DNA from 3 places in the Aliiglaciecola sp. LCG003 genome. Region 2 is predicted to be linked to each of the others. Evidence: predicted binding sites of a transcription regulator. Region 2 holds the regulator's gene; each other region holds the start of a gene.

Region 1 (5,599 bases), 1.1 Mb from region 2:
TTGCAGATGCACAGCCCATAAGTGAGTGAGCTTCGAAAATAATATCTACTTCATCGCCGACTTCGGTGCGAATAGCACGTAACCTATCGCCAAAAAGCTTCATTTGTTTTGGAGTAAATAGCTTGGTGCGATCAAAACTTGAATCACCATTTTCATCGTACACTATAGGGTCAACTTTAACGGCGTCATATCCTTCGGCCATCGCTTTGGCAGCCGCTCTGGCGTAGTCCGCAGGCGTCAGCATTTTTACGCAATCTTGGCTCCAATCAAACTGAAGTTGGCTCGCATAGGTACGCAAATTATCGTTAGTTTTTCCGCCTAACAGTTGGTAGACCGGGACATTTAGAGCTTTTCCTTTAATATCCCACAATGCGGTATCAATCGCACTCATCGCAGAATAAAGAACGGGGCCTCCACCTAGTCCCCAAAAACTCTCCCGTAACATTCTTGACCACAATAATTCAGTTTTGAACGGGTCAAAACCTATTAATACGGCTTCTGCGATTTCTTTGATCATGGCCGCAGCCGCACTGTGTCCCCAATCGTAGGCTAATCCCGCCTCGCCGACACCATGGATGCCTTCATCAGTATGGATACGCACGAAAATCGGGTTCCAAGGTGGACGTTCAGGGCAATGAATATCGAAGATCTCTACGTGAGTTATTTTCATTATTTGCAACTTATCTAAAAAGGTTCATAAATTAATGGTCAAAATCTGGGTGCTGGCGTTTCACTCTGCGCATCATCGCAGGCCACGCCTTTTGCCCTCCGGTTAACCCTGTATGTACAATTTTGGCTTGCCCCTTGATGCCCTCGATCACAGATTGATCTACTCGAACAATCTGGTCAGTACTATGTAGCAGCTTGACTTGAATTTCACACGCTCGAATTAAATCGTACATGTGCATGAATGCATCGCCAATGGTTTTGCCCATGGTAAGCGCACCATGATTGCGCAATAACATAAAATTGGCATCACCTAGATCGTCTTGCAAGCGTTTAATTTCATCATGGTTAACCGCCAACCCTTCATAACTATGGTAGCTAATACTAGCCAGTGCAAATGCTGCATATTGGCTATAAGGTAAAAGTCCCTGCTGGCAACTTGCCACCGCAATGGCATCGGTATGATGCAGGTGCAAAGCACATTGCTCGTCATGCCTAGCCTTGTGCACTGCGCTATGAATTGTGAAACCGGCGGGGTTTATTTCAAAAGGACAATCGAGATCCAAGATGTTCCCTTCAACATCAATCTTTACCAGATTTGAGGCTGTCACTTCTTCAAAGGCTAGTCCAAATGCATTGATTAGTAACTCGTCAGTACCGGGGATACGCGCTGAGATGTGGGTATGAATTAGATCGTCCCATCCATGGATCACCATTAGCCTGTAACATGCGGCTAATTCTATGCGGGTTTGCCACTCTGTTTTAGACACAATATGTCGTAAATCGACCTGTGGTATTTCATACATATTTGAGCTGCCTCATACTCGCAGAATATTTAAAAATCTAATCATATCATGCCTTTCAAGCAGGTAAATCTATCCTTTGAGAGTATTTGGCTGAAGAAAGGTCTGAAACATAAAGTAGGCATGACGCTGTGGAATTTAACTAGCGCTTCAGTTGCTTAAGCTAACAAGATCTGTGGTCTTCTAAAGTACTCTAGGCTCCACTGAAGGGAACAGTTTGTGATGTCCGCGCAATAATTCTTGAAATGATTTGGCGGTTAGGAATGCCTGTCCACACATTAGTTAGTCCACATAGTAGCCATTAAACTCGAACCTAGCAGACTTGAATAAACTAGATTAGCGATTTATTTTGTGGCAATTGACGCAGCCACCCGCTAGTTTTCCGGCGAAATAGAAACGAGGTTCTTGCAAAGAAGCTGCAACCCGCGCTTCGTCTACTTTGCTAACAAAATCTCGCATGAAATCCTGTAAAAATGGGTGACTAGCTCCAGCATCGCCGGCTTGCAATTTAGACGCGATTCTTTCGATATTATGCAATGCAGTCATAACTTGCTCTTGCTGCAGCTCTGCTCCGTTCAATTGTTCTTCAGTATTCAGAGCTAGCGCGCTATCTAAAATACGCATTTGCTGGGCAAGTCTAGCCATATTTGAACGCAGTTCAGCAGGTTCAACGTACTTGAATTCAGGAGGGTAAGTCACTTTGCGGATAGATTCCGACAGTTGGTTGCTACATCCCACAATACTGCAAAGGCCAACTAGCAAAAAACAAATGGTTAATAGTATTTTGCTCATTGGCATTTTCATCTAACAGAATCCTTAATTAATTGACTACTTGAAATCAAAGTTCACTTTCGGTTTTTTGGATCATGCTAAACAATTGATCCTTCAAATTGAGACGACGCTTTTTGAGTGACTCTAAGTAGTCGTCAGCCACTGGCGCGTTTTCTTCCTCTAAATGGTGTATTTCGCTATCTAACTCATGATATTGGTCAAACAATTTAGCAAAATGATTATCGTTCATTTTTAGGTGGCGAATAGTGTGGTGATGATCTGGAAAGTCTTTGAGTAACGTATGTTTTTCCAATTGCATAGAAGATGAGCCTTATTTATCAAATACTATTTTAAAAATACATTATGCGGCTCTTAGGGATTGATTTATTGATCCAAATCATATTTTTCGTGAAAGATGTATCAAACAATTATTGTCGCAGAATTAATGCATTGCTTTAAGGGCATTTAAAACTTGGTTCGAAAACCTTCCTGTGCCACTACATCCTGCATTTATTATCTACAGCAACACAAAGAAGTGGAAACTTATAGAATTTGTGGTGGCTGTCCATGCTATTTCATATTGAGTGAAGGATGGTGAGCAATATTCTTAAGGTTAAAAAGGCCTATTTAAATGTTATTCCACAATTCGCTGTTCGCTTAAAACCTCTATAATTCATGGGCTTGCAACACTAATTTTAATGTAATATGCTCCACTTTGTAATTTTCTACTCATGGTAGAGTAATAATAAGAAGAAGTAATATAAGGAATCACTTCATAATGTTCAGAAAAAGAAATAATTTTATAGCTTTAGCCTTTTGTTCAACCTTAGCCATTAGTGGGTGTGCAAGCAAATCAAAAGATATTCCTGCGACTTATGTATCACCAAATGAATACGCTAGTCTCGACTGTCCTACACTTCAAGCAGAGATTACGGACATTTCTACCAGAGTAAATACAATTACTGGTCAAGTAGATAAAGAGGCTTCCAACGATTCTATGCAAATGGGGATAGGATTAGTTTTATTTTGGCCCGCATTGTTATTTCTTGAAGGTGGCGATGGTGCTCTGCAAGCAGACTATGCTTTGCTTAAAGGCAAATATGAAGCCGCAAATACACAATTTAGTAGAAAAAACTGCTCTACCAACACAAAACAAAGTGCTGAGGCCGTTACACCAGTAGATACCCCAAAAACTTCTGAACAGACAGATACAACAAATTAATAAATCAGATACCAACCTACTAATAATTTTAGTAGGTTGACTGTCGCACAGTTTTCGACCTCTTTAAGATTTCCCAATCAAATTAACACTCGATAATGTTAAAATTGAGGGTGGCGTGGGCTGTTTTCTCCCGTGTAAAATCAATTTTCCTTGCTTAAAGCTGGAATTACATGTTGATTATAAAATCATAAATACTAGTGTTAGTGATGCCTGTCCACCTTATTTTTTTATGGCTGTCCATGCTATTTGTATTTGCACTTCCTTACTTTCACACCTTATTTTTAAAGGGAGCCGGCTTTAATTGATAATTATCAAAAAGTTGCTGTAGAGTAAAAATACTCCAAAAATGAAAATATTGTATAAACTTAGTAGACGCGTACCTCGAATGCCTGAAGATATTGAGTATGCAGATATTTAATGAACAGCTATATTTGTTCAAGGTTAAATTATTTTTTGATACCGATCTAACTAGCACATCAACTGCCTACTGCTGTTAATTGCTGTTAATTGATGAATATGGTCTGTTGTTTTTCATGAAACTTATTTCTAATGGAATATGAACGAGGCGCTGCGATGTTTAAAAACCTGAATATTGGACACTTATTGGTACTTGGGATTTCGGTTGTATTGATATTAGTGACATTAGTTAATACACCTCTAATGATATCTACCGCTACTTCAATAGTCGAAGATGCCGAGCAGCAAAAATTAGCAAGTTTATTTACCAGTGCAGAAGTTGAAATCGGCTCTGAGGGGCGTATTGCCAGTGCCTTAGCAACTTTTGTAGCTCATATAGATGTGCTGAACGAAAAATTTGCCAATGGTCAAAGAGACGAACTCGCTGAGATGTTAGTTCCTGCTTATAAGTCAGTGAAAACTGATTTTAGTGCCCGTCAATTTCAATATCATCTCCCACCGGCTACCTCTTTCCTACGCCTACATAAACCTGAAAAATTTGGCGATGATTTATCTTCTTTTCGTAACACAGTGGTCGAATCAAACAGAAATAAAGCAGTAATTGTAGGGTTAGAAAAAGGAGTGGCAGGCCTTGGTATTAGAGGTATATCACCTGTTAGTTATAAGGGACAACATGTCGGCTCTGTAGAATTTGGGATGTCATTCGGGCAGCCATTTTTTGAAAATTTCAAACGTAAATATAATGTCGATATTTCCTTATATTTAAAAAACTCCGATGGTTTCAAAAAATTTGGCTCTACGGTACAAAATGCCACGCTGCTAAGTCCCGATGAATTGCAGCAGGCACTCAATAATCCAGTCTTAGTCGAAAGAGAATATGGTGATCTAGAGTTGGCTGTTTATGGTTACAAAATTAGTGATTATGAAGGTAAAACCATTGGCGTACTGGAAATTGGTATGGACCGTAGCCAGTATGCAAAAGCCATATCCAGTGCGCGTAACACCGCAATAATCGTAGGTATAGTGTCTATTCTGATTGGCCTGGCCGTCGCCTTATTCATAGCTCGCCAAATTACTAGACCACTTGATCTGACTGTTGCAACCATGAATGAAATCGCAGAAGGAGATGGAGATTTAACCCGTAGACTCAATGTCGAAGGAAGTAATGAAATTAGCCAATTATCTCAGGCCTTTAATGCTTTTGCTGAAAGAGTACATAAAATTGTAAGTCAGGTCGCTCGTGCAACCCTTCAGCTCTCATCTGCGGCGGAAGAATTGTCAAAAATAATGGACGAAACCAAGAGAAATACTAGTCAGCAACAATCTGACACTAGCCAAGTAGTAACTGCCATGAACGAAATGGAATCAACTGTCAATGAAGTGGCTCGTCATACCACCGAAGCGTCTGTAGCTGCTGGGAATGCAGATAGCGCCTCAGCTGACGGAAAAATCGTAGTAGGTAAAACAATGAGCTCCATTGAGAGCTTAGCAGCGGAGGTTGATTCTGCAGCCAATGTGATTACTCAATTGGAGCGCGATAGCGATCGCATAGGTTCTGTTCTAGATGTCATCAAGGGAATAGCTGAACAAACAAATTTATTAGCGCTAAATGCAGCTATTGAAGCCGCCAGAGCCGGTGAGCAAGGTAGAGGGTTCGCCGTGGTGGCAGATGAAGTTCGCTCGTTGGCCAGCAAAACGCAGAAGTCCACGGAAGAAATTC
Region 2 (5,599 bases):
TCGAACAGATAAATCACCTTGGTATAAACAATTCTGGCCGTGGTTTTTGATTACGATTCCCCTGCTCTCGATGATCTTAAGTATTACTATGCTTAACCTAGCGTTAACTACCGAAGACAGTTTAGTGATAGATGACTATTACAAAGAAGGTCGTGGTATTAATATGCAATTGTCGAAAATTAAACAGGCGCAAAAATTAAATATCCGTACTCAACTAGGTATCAATGGCGTCAGTGTACAACTTCGATTTGTGAGTGGAAAACCTAGTAGTGGAGAAGCACTGCAATTGGCTTTTCATCATGCTACTTTAGAGCAGAACGATTTTACTGTGTTATTAACTAGCGATGCTCAAGGTATATATCGAGCAACACTTGATAACGAAATTAGCGGAAAATGGAAAGTGACTTTATTGCCATTAGATGGCGAATGGAAAGTCTTACAAGATGTTTTCTTACCGCGGGCGCAAAGTTTCGATTTTAATCCCTAATGGAATCTCCTCAACCTGAACAATGCTACCACTGCGGCTTGCCAATTGTGCCTGGCCAAATTTTTCAGGCAACTATTTTAAATCAATCCAGATCACTTTGCTGTCCCGGTTGTAAAGCCGTTGCAGAATCTATCATCAGCAATGGCTTGGAAGATTATTATCGATTCAGAACTGAATTTGCTGATAAGGGCGATGAGTTACTAGATCAAACGTTAGACACCTTAAAAGCATACGATCATCCCGATATTCAACAAGAGTTTGTTACTGCGGATGCTGATGACAAACAAATTCAACTGACCATAGAGGGTATTAGCTGTGCAGCTTGTGGATGGTTGATTGAAAAACAACTTTTAAAACTAAGTGGTGTGAACCGGGTTGCCGTCAACGTTTCTGCAAGACGAGCAATCGTAAACTGGAACGACAAAATGTTATCCCTAAGTGATATCATTTTTAAATTGGAAAAAGTAGGTTATCACGCCCTTCCCTTTCACCCTGATGAGCACGAAGCATCCTACCAAAAAGAACACCGCCAGTTTTTAAAACGAATTGGCTTAGCGGGATTGATGAGCATGCAAGTGATGATGCTTGCTATTGGATTGTATTTTGGGATTTTCGGTTCAATTGATCAGCAAACCAAACAGTATTTTCACTGGGTTAGTTTGGTGTTGACCACCCCAGTGGTGCTTTATTCAGGCTTTGAGTTTTATAAAAGTGCCTTCAATGCGCTGCGCATGAAATCGTTGAATATGGACTTTTCTGTGTCATTGGCAATTATAGGTACTTTTTTAGCCAGTGTCTGGGCAACTTACACACAAACAGGTGAAATTTATTTCGAGTCTGTGTGTATGTTTATTTTTCTTCTGCTGATAAGCCGCTATATCGAACATCGAACCCGCTATAAGGCCAGTCAAATATCAGCCAATATGTTCAAGTACATTCCTCTTACCGCCATGGTTATCGACGATGGCATTCCACAATCCTGCTTAGCTAAGCACCTTGAAATAGGTCAAAAAGTGTTGGTCAAGCCAGGTGAAACTATTCCCATTGATGGCACCATCTCAGCCGGTAACGGCAAAGTGGATGAATCAATGCTCACCGGTGAAGCCGAACAGGTCAGTAAGCAAACAGGAGACGCCGTTTATGGTGGAACTCTTAATCTAAATGGTACCTTAACTATTGATGTGGGCTGCGAACTCAAGTACGCCCTAGTCAACCGTATTTTACGCCTTCAAGAGTCAGCTTTAGCTGCTAAGCCAAAAGCGGCGATATTTGCTGATGTGGCCTCCCGCTATTTTATACTGGCGGTGCTGGTAATCACTGTGATTAGTTATCTCGCTTGGCTTGCTTATCAACCCGAGCGAGCCTTTTGGATTGCAATTGCCATACTGGTAGCAACTTGTCCTTGTGCCTTAAGTTTAGCCACACCGACGGCTTTAACGAGTGCGCTGGCCAAATTGAATGAATCTGGAATATTATTAAAACGAGCCGACGTGCTTGATCAGATCCCTGAAATAGATTGCATTGTGTTTGATAAAACCGGCACCCTCACCCAGGGCTATTTTTCTATTGTTAACATTGAGCTATTTAGCAACGTCGACAAACAAATGGTGTTAAATTTAGCGGCAGGACTAGAAGCCTACTCTGAACACCCCCTTGCCAGTGCGTTTACGCGCCCGACAGGGCTTAAAGTAGAGGACGTTGAATCTGTATCAGGATACGGTTTGAAAGGTGTATACCAACAGCATGAAGTGAAGATCGGCAAGCGAGAATTTCTTCACCAATCTGCAGTATTGGAAGCTGTCGACCCGTCTTTTTCAATTTTTTTACAAATGGATAATAAATTACTTGCCGCCTTTGAAATGCGTGATCAGGTTAGACCTGAAGCGTCTGAACTGATCGCGTCTTTATCTAATCATGATGTATATATGCTAAGCGGGGATAATCACCGTAATGCCCAACAAGTTGCTCAGCAAATTGGCATCAAAAAGATTATGGCTAATCAGACACCATCACAGAAGCTTGCTTTCATTGAAACGCTACAAAGCCGGCATAAAATGGTTATGATGGTAGGTGATGGAATTAATGATGCACCGGTTTTAGCCAGGGCTGATGTATCAGTTGCAGTGGGCAGTGCAGCTGATATGTCCAAGCGCTCGGCAGATATTATACTGCTGAATAATAGGCTTAGTGCAGTTACCACTATTTTTGATATGGGCAGCAAAGCTAGACGCAAAGTTAAACAAAATATGAGCTGGGCGATCGGCTATAATTTATTCATTACGCCCTTAGCGGTATTGGGGTACTTAAGTCCCTGGATGGCTGTAATTGGCATGTCCTTAAGCTCGATTATAGTAGTGGTTAACTCGGTACGTTTAATGCGTTCGTAACGCTAAGGTAGTCCAATATGAGTATCATATATGTGTTAATCCCGATTGCCATTTTGTTAGTACTGATCGCAATTGCCGTATTCTTTTGGGCGGTAAAGTCCAATCAATTCGAAGATCTTGAACGTCAAGGCTACAATATTTTGTTCGACGACGACATTAAGTCCCACGCTAAGCCAATTGAAGCTGGGGAGGAGAATGAAAAATCCCCATCTGCCCCTAAAGAGCCGCTATAAATGACGGATTTCACCTGGTTTTCTGCACTATTAATAGGCTTAGCGGGTAGCGTCCATTGTGCAGGAATGTGTGGTGGTATTGTTACTTCCTTTACGTTTATGCTCCCTGCTAAGCAGCCTCGTTTGCCTTATTTACTTGCTTATAATCTTGGGCGGATAAGCTCATACACGTTCGCGGGTGCTCTTGCTGGGTATTTCGGGGTGCTGGTGACAACCAATGCTTATATCAACCCACAAGCGCTGTCCCTAATTGGCGGCATATTGATGTTAATGTTAGCGTTATACATTGGTAGATGGTCAAATGCATTAGCTTACTTGGAGAAAGCTGGGGCTATTGTATGGCGTCGAATTAGCCCCTTATCAAAACGTTTCATCCCTTTTAAATCCCCCCTGTATGCCCTGCCGTATGGCATGATTTGGGGATGGTTACCTTGTGGACTGGTATACTCAACGCTAACTTGGAGTGTCTCCAGCGGCAGCGCGATATCCGGTGCTTTAACTATGTTTTGTTTTGGCCTAGGCACGTTACCTGTTATGTTGGCTATGGGAGCCAGTGCAAATAGTATTAAAATATGGTTAGCAAAAAGATGGGTCCGACACTGTATAGCAATGCTGCTTTTCATATTCGGCTTGCTTTTATGCCACCGCGCCATCCATAATTGGTGAAAAACTAGAGCTAAAAAGTATGGATAACTATGACTGGTCAAACTGATTTCGGTATTCGCTGTCAAAATTGTAGCTTCAACCATTTATGTATTCCTGTTTCCCTCAATGAAACAGAGATGCAACGTCTGGATGATATAATCGAACGTAAACGACCTCTACAAAAAAGTGACCAATTAACCATTCCGGGGCAAAAATTCACCTCTTTATTTGCTATTCGTAGCGGTTCTTTTAAATCCTATATTACCTCACGAGATGGAGAACAGCAGATCACTGGCTTTCATTTCCCTGGTGATATTGTTGGTTTTGATGGAATATATTCCGAAAAGTATCAAAGTTATACGCAGGCTATGGAGACATCCATGATCTGTGAATTGCCCTACGATAAGCTGGATACTATGAGTGAGCAACTTCCCAGTTTAAGACGGGAAATGTTGAAAATCATGAGCACTGAAATTAACCAAGACCACAATATGATGATGCTATTAAATAAGCGAACCGCTGAAGAGCGCATGGCCCATTTTTTGGTTAACATATCGCAAAGATTCGCCAGTCGAGGTTTTTCGTCAAGCGAGTTTAATCTCACCATGACCCGCAACGAGATTGGCAATCACCTAGGTTTAACGGTGGAAACAGTCAGCCGCTTACTGACACGCTTCCAAAAAGAACATGTGATTAAAGTTGATGGTAAATTAATTCAAGTTATAGATGTGGCTTTACTGCAGCAAAAGTTGGGTGATCAAACAGTTAGTGCAAATTAGATACGTAAAATGCGGGTGATATTCGCTAATTCCTGCAATTAGTTTAGTATTAATAAAGCTAGGTGCGTTTATATTTTGCTAGAAATAGCTTCTCATTTTGAGTCGTTCGCAAGTTAGATTCCGTCAATACTACAGGGAGATATTATGTCAGCTTTTAATAAAATACTTGCGGTAATGGATCCTTCTGTCACACAGCAAAAATCATTACTGCGCGCCATGAATATTGCTCAAAAAACCGGCGCCAGTATTACCGCATTGCTATGTATCTACGACTTCTCATATGAAATGACCACTATGTTATCGATTGATGAGCGTGAAACTATGCGCCAAGCTATCGTAGATGAAAAAACCGATTGGCTAGCAGATATCGTAGAACCCTTGGTTACTGGATGTAGTCAATCTGTCGATATTAAAGTTGTTTGGCATAACCGCCCTTTCGAAAGTATTCTGTATGAAGTCATTGATAATAGTTACGATTTAATCGTTAAAGGGACGCAGCAACACGATAGCTTAAAGTCTGTTATTTTTACTCCAACTGACTGGCACTTGTTGCGAAAATCACCTGTTCCGGTGTTGCTAGTCAAAGATCATGATTGGCCGGATAATGGTAATGTTTTGGCCGCTATAGATATCAATACTGAAGATGAAGAACACAAAAATTTGAACCACAAGGTTAGCCAATCTTGTCAGGTTTTTGCTCAACTGTTAAATGGCAACGCCAACTTGGTAAATTCCTACGCGGGTACACCGGTGAATATCGCCATTGAAATCCCCGAGTTCGATCCGGTTGGGTATACCGAGGCGGTTAAGCAGCATCATATCGATGCTATGCATGAACATGGTGCCCAGTATAAAATATCCCCTGCTCGTATCTATGTTCGAGAGGGCTTACCTGAGCATGTTATTCCGCAAATTGCAGAAGAGATCGACGCAGAACTTTTAATTATGGGCTCAATTGGACGTACTGGTATCACCGCTGCATTGATGGGTAATACCGCTGAACATGTCGTGGATTCCCTGAACTGTGACATACTCGCGTTGAAACCTGACGAATTTGACTGCCCGATT
Region 3 (5,599 bases), 560 kb from region 2:
GCCGATAGTGAAGGGGAGGAAAGTCCCGAACTACCGCCACTTACCACAGCTAAAATTATTTTGGAAGGCGGGATCATTAGCTATGATTCCAACATCAAAACCGGTGGTTTTGGCGCTGAATACTTTGGTATTAATGCGTCTGAGCTGTTCCGAGAAGATCAAATATCGGTTTATATGCGGGCAATAGACGTTAGAACCGGGCAAGTTCTGGTATCGGTTTCTACCAGTAAAAAGGTGCTTAGCAAAGAAATTAGGGCTGGATTATTTCGCTATATTAGTTTCAAACGATTAGCAGAAATCGAAGCTGGCTACACCACTAATGAACCTATGTTTGCATGTGTGCAGCAAAGTATTGAAAAAGCGATTGCCGAACTGATTGAAAAAGGCATAGAGAAAGGAGTTTGGAAAGCTCGGGCTTAATCGAGTTTTCCATTTTAAATCACCATCTAACAGGCCGTTTTAGCGGTCTGTTGTGACCAAGACATCAGTTCTACTCTATTTCTGCAATTGGTCTTTCTGAAAATACTGTAAATGTGAGTTTTGACAGTATTCACACTGATATGTAATTGATCTGCAATTTCTCTGTTTTGCGCACCTTGACTGATATAAGTGACAATGGTCTGTTCACGTTTAGTTAAAGATTGTCGCCAAAATTCACTTTTACGGGTGTCGACCTGTTCGGCTGCAGTGCTGCTATCTTTCAGCAACTCATTGATGACTAATTCCATAGTGGAACGGCGAAACCATTTTTGCGCGGCTTTTATCTTCGAAATACCCTTCAGCACTATATCGAGTTTATCGGCAGCATAGAATAGTCCGTAGGCACCAAGTTTTATGGCATTTATTTCCAGCTCGGTGTCGTCCGAGGCGTTAAAAAACACCACTTTGGTGCTGTGGATATGCTTTATAATGGGCAACTTGTAAAAGGTGTTTTTATCCATCCCATCAGAATCAATAAAGACCACATCATATTCAGAGGTGTTTTCTGGGGAAAGGGGATATTGACCGATTTGTAAATCAAATCCGCAAGCATCTACTAGATCGATGAAATGGCTTAAACTACAGTGTCTATTTTTTGCAATATCAGCTTTGGAAGGGGAAATAACGAAAGCTTTCAATCCATGCATATTCAATCTATCCCTAAGACGCGCAACGCACTTTTTCATCCGCTGCATTTTTAACTTCGAGTACAATTATATACAAGGGGGTTCAGTGTGCAATGCTAATATAGAATTAAATGCTAAGCCTTTGGTCGTACATGATTTAATCAACAATTGATACAGATTAAATCCGATTTGGATTACATTACTATCTCTGAGATGAGAATCTTTGTCCTCACAAAGCGCAAGATGCAGAGTGGTATATTGTATTTAACAATATGGAAGGTGCTATTATTTTATTTATCAGGCTGTATTTAATATGAACGTTAAGCAGGTTTTGCTCATTGAAGGGGCGGTTAACCTTCTGATGACCCTATGCAAACTTGCCGTGGGGGTGATAAGTAATTCTGCGGCTATCATTGCCGATGCAATGCACTCGTTAACGGATGTAGCTAATAATGGTATTGCCTGGTTAGCAAATAATATCGCTGAACAGGCCCCAGACAACGAACATCCATATGGCCATCGAAAGTTTGAACAGTTAGCGGTTTTTTTTCTCGCCTCACTGTTAACCATAGTGGCATTTGAATTACTGCTACATGCCATCAAACGCTTTGGTGAGCCGGTTGAGCAAAGCTTTGTAGGTTTATTTATTATGATATTCACTTTGGTGGCTAACATCGGCTTAACCCTGTGGGAGCAACATTGGGCGAAAAAACTGGATTCAGATATATTAAATGCAGATGCCAGTCATACTTTTAGTGATGTACTAACTACGTTAGTAGTGATTGTTGGATGGCAGCTTGCTTATTATGGATATTACTGGCTGGACACGGTATTTGCCGTCGCCATTGCCGCGGTGATCTTTTATCTTGCTTTCAATTTATTTCGAAGAGCGATCCCCATTTTAGTCGATCAACAGCGGCTTGATACCCAAGCAGTCACAGATGAAATTGTTAAAATTCATGAAGTTAGTAGTGTTTTGCGAGTTAGATCGCGGTTTGATGGGAAAAAGATACTGGCCGATATAACCGTAACCGTCGACCCAACAACAAGTACTATAGAGTCCCATGTTATCGCTGATAAAATCGAGGAGTTGTTAGCCGAGCGTTTTGCAGCCAAAGATGTGATGGTGCATATTGAACCTAAAAATAAGCAATAGATCAGGAATGAGGGTGTCTTGCCGTTTACCTTCATTTCAAAGTAAACGGCGCAATTAATTAAACTAGGCACCGAGATCACAAACATTCAGGCTGTGTTGAAAGGATCCAGATGTAGATGATCTCTGAGAAAACCCATTGCTTCTTTCACACTTGCTTTTACGATCTATTTTCATTTACTAAGATTTTTTGCTCTTATCCGGTTTTATGGCGAACACTTCGCATGTCAAATGAGATAACACTTTCTCCACTGTATTGCCAAAAAATGCGCCTGAGATACCACTTCTGCCCACAGTTCCCAGTACCACTAGCTGTGCTTCCAACTCTTCTGCCAGCTTATTTATACCCGTTTCGGCTGATGTTTCCAATAGGTGGATATTCTGCTTGGGAATATCATGTGTGGCTAAAAATGTGGTCATTTTATCTTTATGGAAATCCTCGGTAGCCTGTCTCATTTGTGGGTAATCAAAGTCGGGTAAGCCGTCTGGATATACTTGGGTGGGTGTTTCGAAGGTATTGACCACATGAACACTGCTATTGCCTAACTTAGCCAACATCTTCGCGCTTGCAATTACCTTATTATTGAGTTGAATATGCTCGCTATCGGAAGTTGTAGGGTCAATTGCAGCCAATACAGGTCCATTGTCCCAAACGGATTTTTTAACTAATAATAAAGGCGCAGGGCAGAAGCGCAACAAATGACGGTCAATCGGCATAGCAAAAGGATTGAGGGTATTAATGTCATCTGTGATCCGTTTAATTACTAGATCTGGTGCAAGTTCTGTTGCCGCAGTTTCTATTGCTTCTTCAAGGTCACGATGCCAAGTTACATGAATAGTACAGGCAATCCCTTGGTCGGTGATATCTTTTGCCACCGACTCCATATACAGTTGACGATCAGCTAAATACTCTCTTTTCATCTCTTTGCGATGTTCACTAGACAATACATCCGTCAGCTCCATGACTGGTTCATAGATTGAGTTAAAAAGATGGATATGGATATCGTTATGTTTGGCAAAGGCCAGAGCTCTTTCTAATGCCGCGTGCCGTCTTCTCTTGCCACTTATAACAACGAGTATATTTTTAGGTGTATTCACTGTCGTGCTCTCTGTATGGATTAATAGCTTAACTCTATGTGTTTTGCTGAGAGTTATTTTGATACAGATCAAGCTTCCCCTAGGAAACACACAAAGTTAATAGTTAACAAATATTTATCTTGGATAACTATTTAAATTAAGCCGCACAACGACCAGGGTAACGTGAAAATTACGCAGCCAATAATGGTTGGTGATACTTCAGATAAATCGCTGCAGTTTTTGCTGCAAGCTTTGATTTTCTCTGCGTAATACTTCGTTTTGTTTCATTAATTCAATTGCCAGGGCGGTTGCTACCCAATCAATTTCAAGTTCTTTTTTAAGTTGAAGTGCTTTTTTCAACCAATAAGCGTTTTCTACATCAAACACATAGGCTTCGTCTTCATCCGCTCGAATAGGGCTAGCAATGCCATATTCAACTATATCTACCACAACGGCTTGTTCAATGCGCTCCGAGTCACACAGGTCTTGAATCGAAATATATAGGGTAATGTCAGTCATTTTGGTTAACTCCATTGTGTACGGGGATCAAACTTTTGTTGTTGTTGTAGTTTTTCCCATAGTGCTTTGCTTTCAGTTGAGGTTTGAGTTGGCATAACTACTTTTAGGATAGCTAACATGTCACCAAATCCACTTTTGCTACGCAAGCCCTTACCTTTTATCCTGAGTTTTTGTCCAGATTGGCTATTGGGCGGTATGTTGAGTGATATTTTTCCTGTTAACGTTGGTACCGTAATTTTGGTACCTAACGCTGCTTCCCAAGGTGCAACAGGTACAGTCAACACTACGTTTTGTCCGTCAATATCAAATAATGGGTGTGGAACAAATCGAATATGCAAGTAGAGATCACCTGGGGGCGCATTATTTCTGCCGGGCGCTCCTTTGCCTCTAATCCTGATCCGTTCACCGTCGGTGATCCCTGCGGGTATTTTTACTTTCAATTTTTGTTTTAAGTGTCGTGTTTGCCCCTGCTCAATAACCGGGATGCTGTACTCAATTTGTTTAGATTCAATACTCAGGGTATCTTCTAAAAATATAGGTACTTCGAGACTCAGATCTTGTCCTTTAAAAAAATCAGCATCGGTTTGTGTGGACGGACCATAACCCCCATCACCGCCAAAAACTGAGCGGAAAAAGTCGGAAAAATCCTGTGAAGAATAATGGCCGTCACCGCCTCTGCCGTCTCCTCTAGGTCTCCAACCTGGAGGCGGTTCGAATCCACCTGATTGAGAGTTTGAATAACTTCTTAATTGATCAAATTCGGCCCGCTTTTGGCTGTCTTTGAGAACCTCATAAGCCTCAGATACTTGTTTAAATTGTTCATCACCACCAGCCTCTGGGTTCATGTCAGGATGGTATTTTAATGCCAGCTTCCGATAGGCTTTTTTTATTTCTTTGATATCAGCATCTTCTGCAACACCAAGTATTTTGTAATAGTCTTTAAACTCCATAAAATCATCCTAAAAGTGAGTGATAAACTGGCTTATATCATGGTTACAGTGTATTGGTTTCAAGTGTTTGGATTGGAATAACCTTAACTCCGTCTATAATTTGATTATTCGGGTATTTAATGAATTTTTCTCCTTGTTTCAGGCCTTGGCGAATTTCGGCAAAATAGGCATTTTGCTGTCCAATCACCACTGAGCGTTTTTCGACTCTGTCATTGACGACTGCATACAAAGCCCAGTCTTTGTTATCTCTAAAGAGGGCAGTGATGGGCACCGTTAGCAAATTCGTGCCTTGCCATAAAATAATGTCAACATCCAATTGATAACCATGGCCAAGTTTAGACCAGGATCCGTCATCTTGAACAAAATCAATGATGACGTTCACCCGTTGTTCTTCAATTCCCAAGGCCGATACTTTTTTAAAACCGATAGGCTCGATGCGATTTACAATACCTTTGAGTGGTTTGTCGCCTCCCCAATTGGTTAGATTTACCTGTTGCCCAGGTTCAACTTTGACCGCATCGAAAGAGAGCAATTCAACCACAATTTCTAATTCTTTAGGATCGCCGATTTCAATTAATGAAGTGCCTTGCTGCACTACGCCTTCACTTTTATTGATTATTTTTAAGACTCGTCCATCTACTGGCGCAAAAATATACAGGCAACTGCAACTGCCGTGTTGAGCTTGGGTGATAGCAGGGGATAGCAGTTGGGCTTCCACACGCTTTAATTCAAAGGTGCGCATCTGTAATGCCGCATTAGCTGTGGCTAGCGCTGCTTGCAGTGTTTTATAGGTA

Evidence for each region. Region 2 encodes FNR, which switches genes on or off when oxygen is low (the NO sensors DNR and NnrR bind a similar motif). Its sites were predicted from a motif close to TTGATCTAGATCAA; they were not measured.
Region 1: the regulator FNR is predicted to act here: its motif matches at 2,628-2,641, upstream of QR722_RS04775 (HP1242/YdcH family protein).
Region 3: the regulator FNR is predicted to act here: its motif matches at 3,416-3,429, upstream of uspE (universal stress protein UspE).

Annotation. Positions count from the first base shown of each region.
Region 1 is NZ_CP128185.1:1,145,900-1,151,498, forward strand. It holds gene QR722_RS04760 (mandelate racemase/muconate lactonizing enzyme family protein) at 1-670, opposite strand, end outside; gene QR722_RS04765 (class II aldolase/adducin family protein) at 702-1,472, opposite strand; gene QR722_RS04770 (hypothetical protein) at 1,806-2,273, opposite strand; gene QR722_RS04775 (HP1242/YdcH family protein) at 2,308-2,559, opposite strand; gene QR722_RS04780 (hypothetical protein) at 3,019-3,462, shown strand; gene QR722_RS04785 (methyl-accepting chemotaxis protein) at 4,012-5,599, shown strand, end outside.
Region 2 is NZ_CP128185.1:2,218,850-2,224,448, reverse strand. It holds gene QR722_RS09505 (FixH family protein) at 1-487, shown strand, start outside; gene QR722_RS09500 (heavy metal translocating P-type ATPase) at 487-2,874, shown strand; gene ccoS (cbb3-type cytochrome oxidase assembly protein CcoS) at 2,892-3,107, shown strand; gene QR722_RS09490 (sulfite exporter TauE/SafE family protein) at 3,108-3,773, shown strand; gene fnr (fumarate/nitrate reduction transcriptional regulator Fnr) at 3,803-4,531, shown strand; gene uspE (universal stress protein UspE) at 4,676-5,599, shown strand, end outside.
Region 3 is NZ_CP128185.1:1,660,069-1,665,667, forward strand. It holds gene QR722_RS07000 (CsgG/HfaB family protein) at 1-420, shown strand, start outside; gene QR722_RS07005 (response regulator transcription factor) at 447-1,127, opposite strand; gene QR722_RS07010 (cation diffusion facilitator family transporter) at 1,420-2,262, shown strand; gene uspE (universal stress protein UspE) at 2,440-3,357, opposite strand; gene QR722_RS07020 (chaperone modulator CbpM) at 3,556-3,855, opposite strand; gene QR722_RS07025 (DnaJ C-terminal domain-containing protein) at 3,861-4,805, opposite strand; gene QR722_RS07030 (efflux RND transporter periplasmic adaptor subunit) at 4,849-5,599, opposite strand, start outside.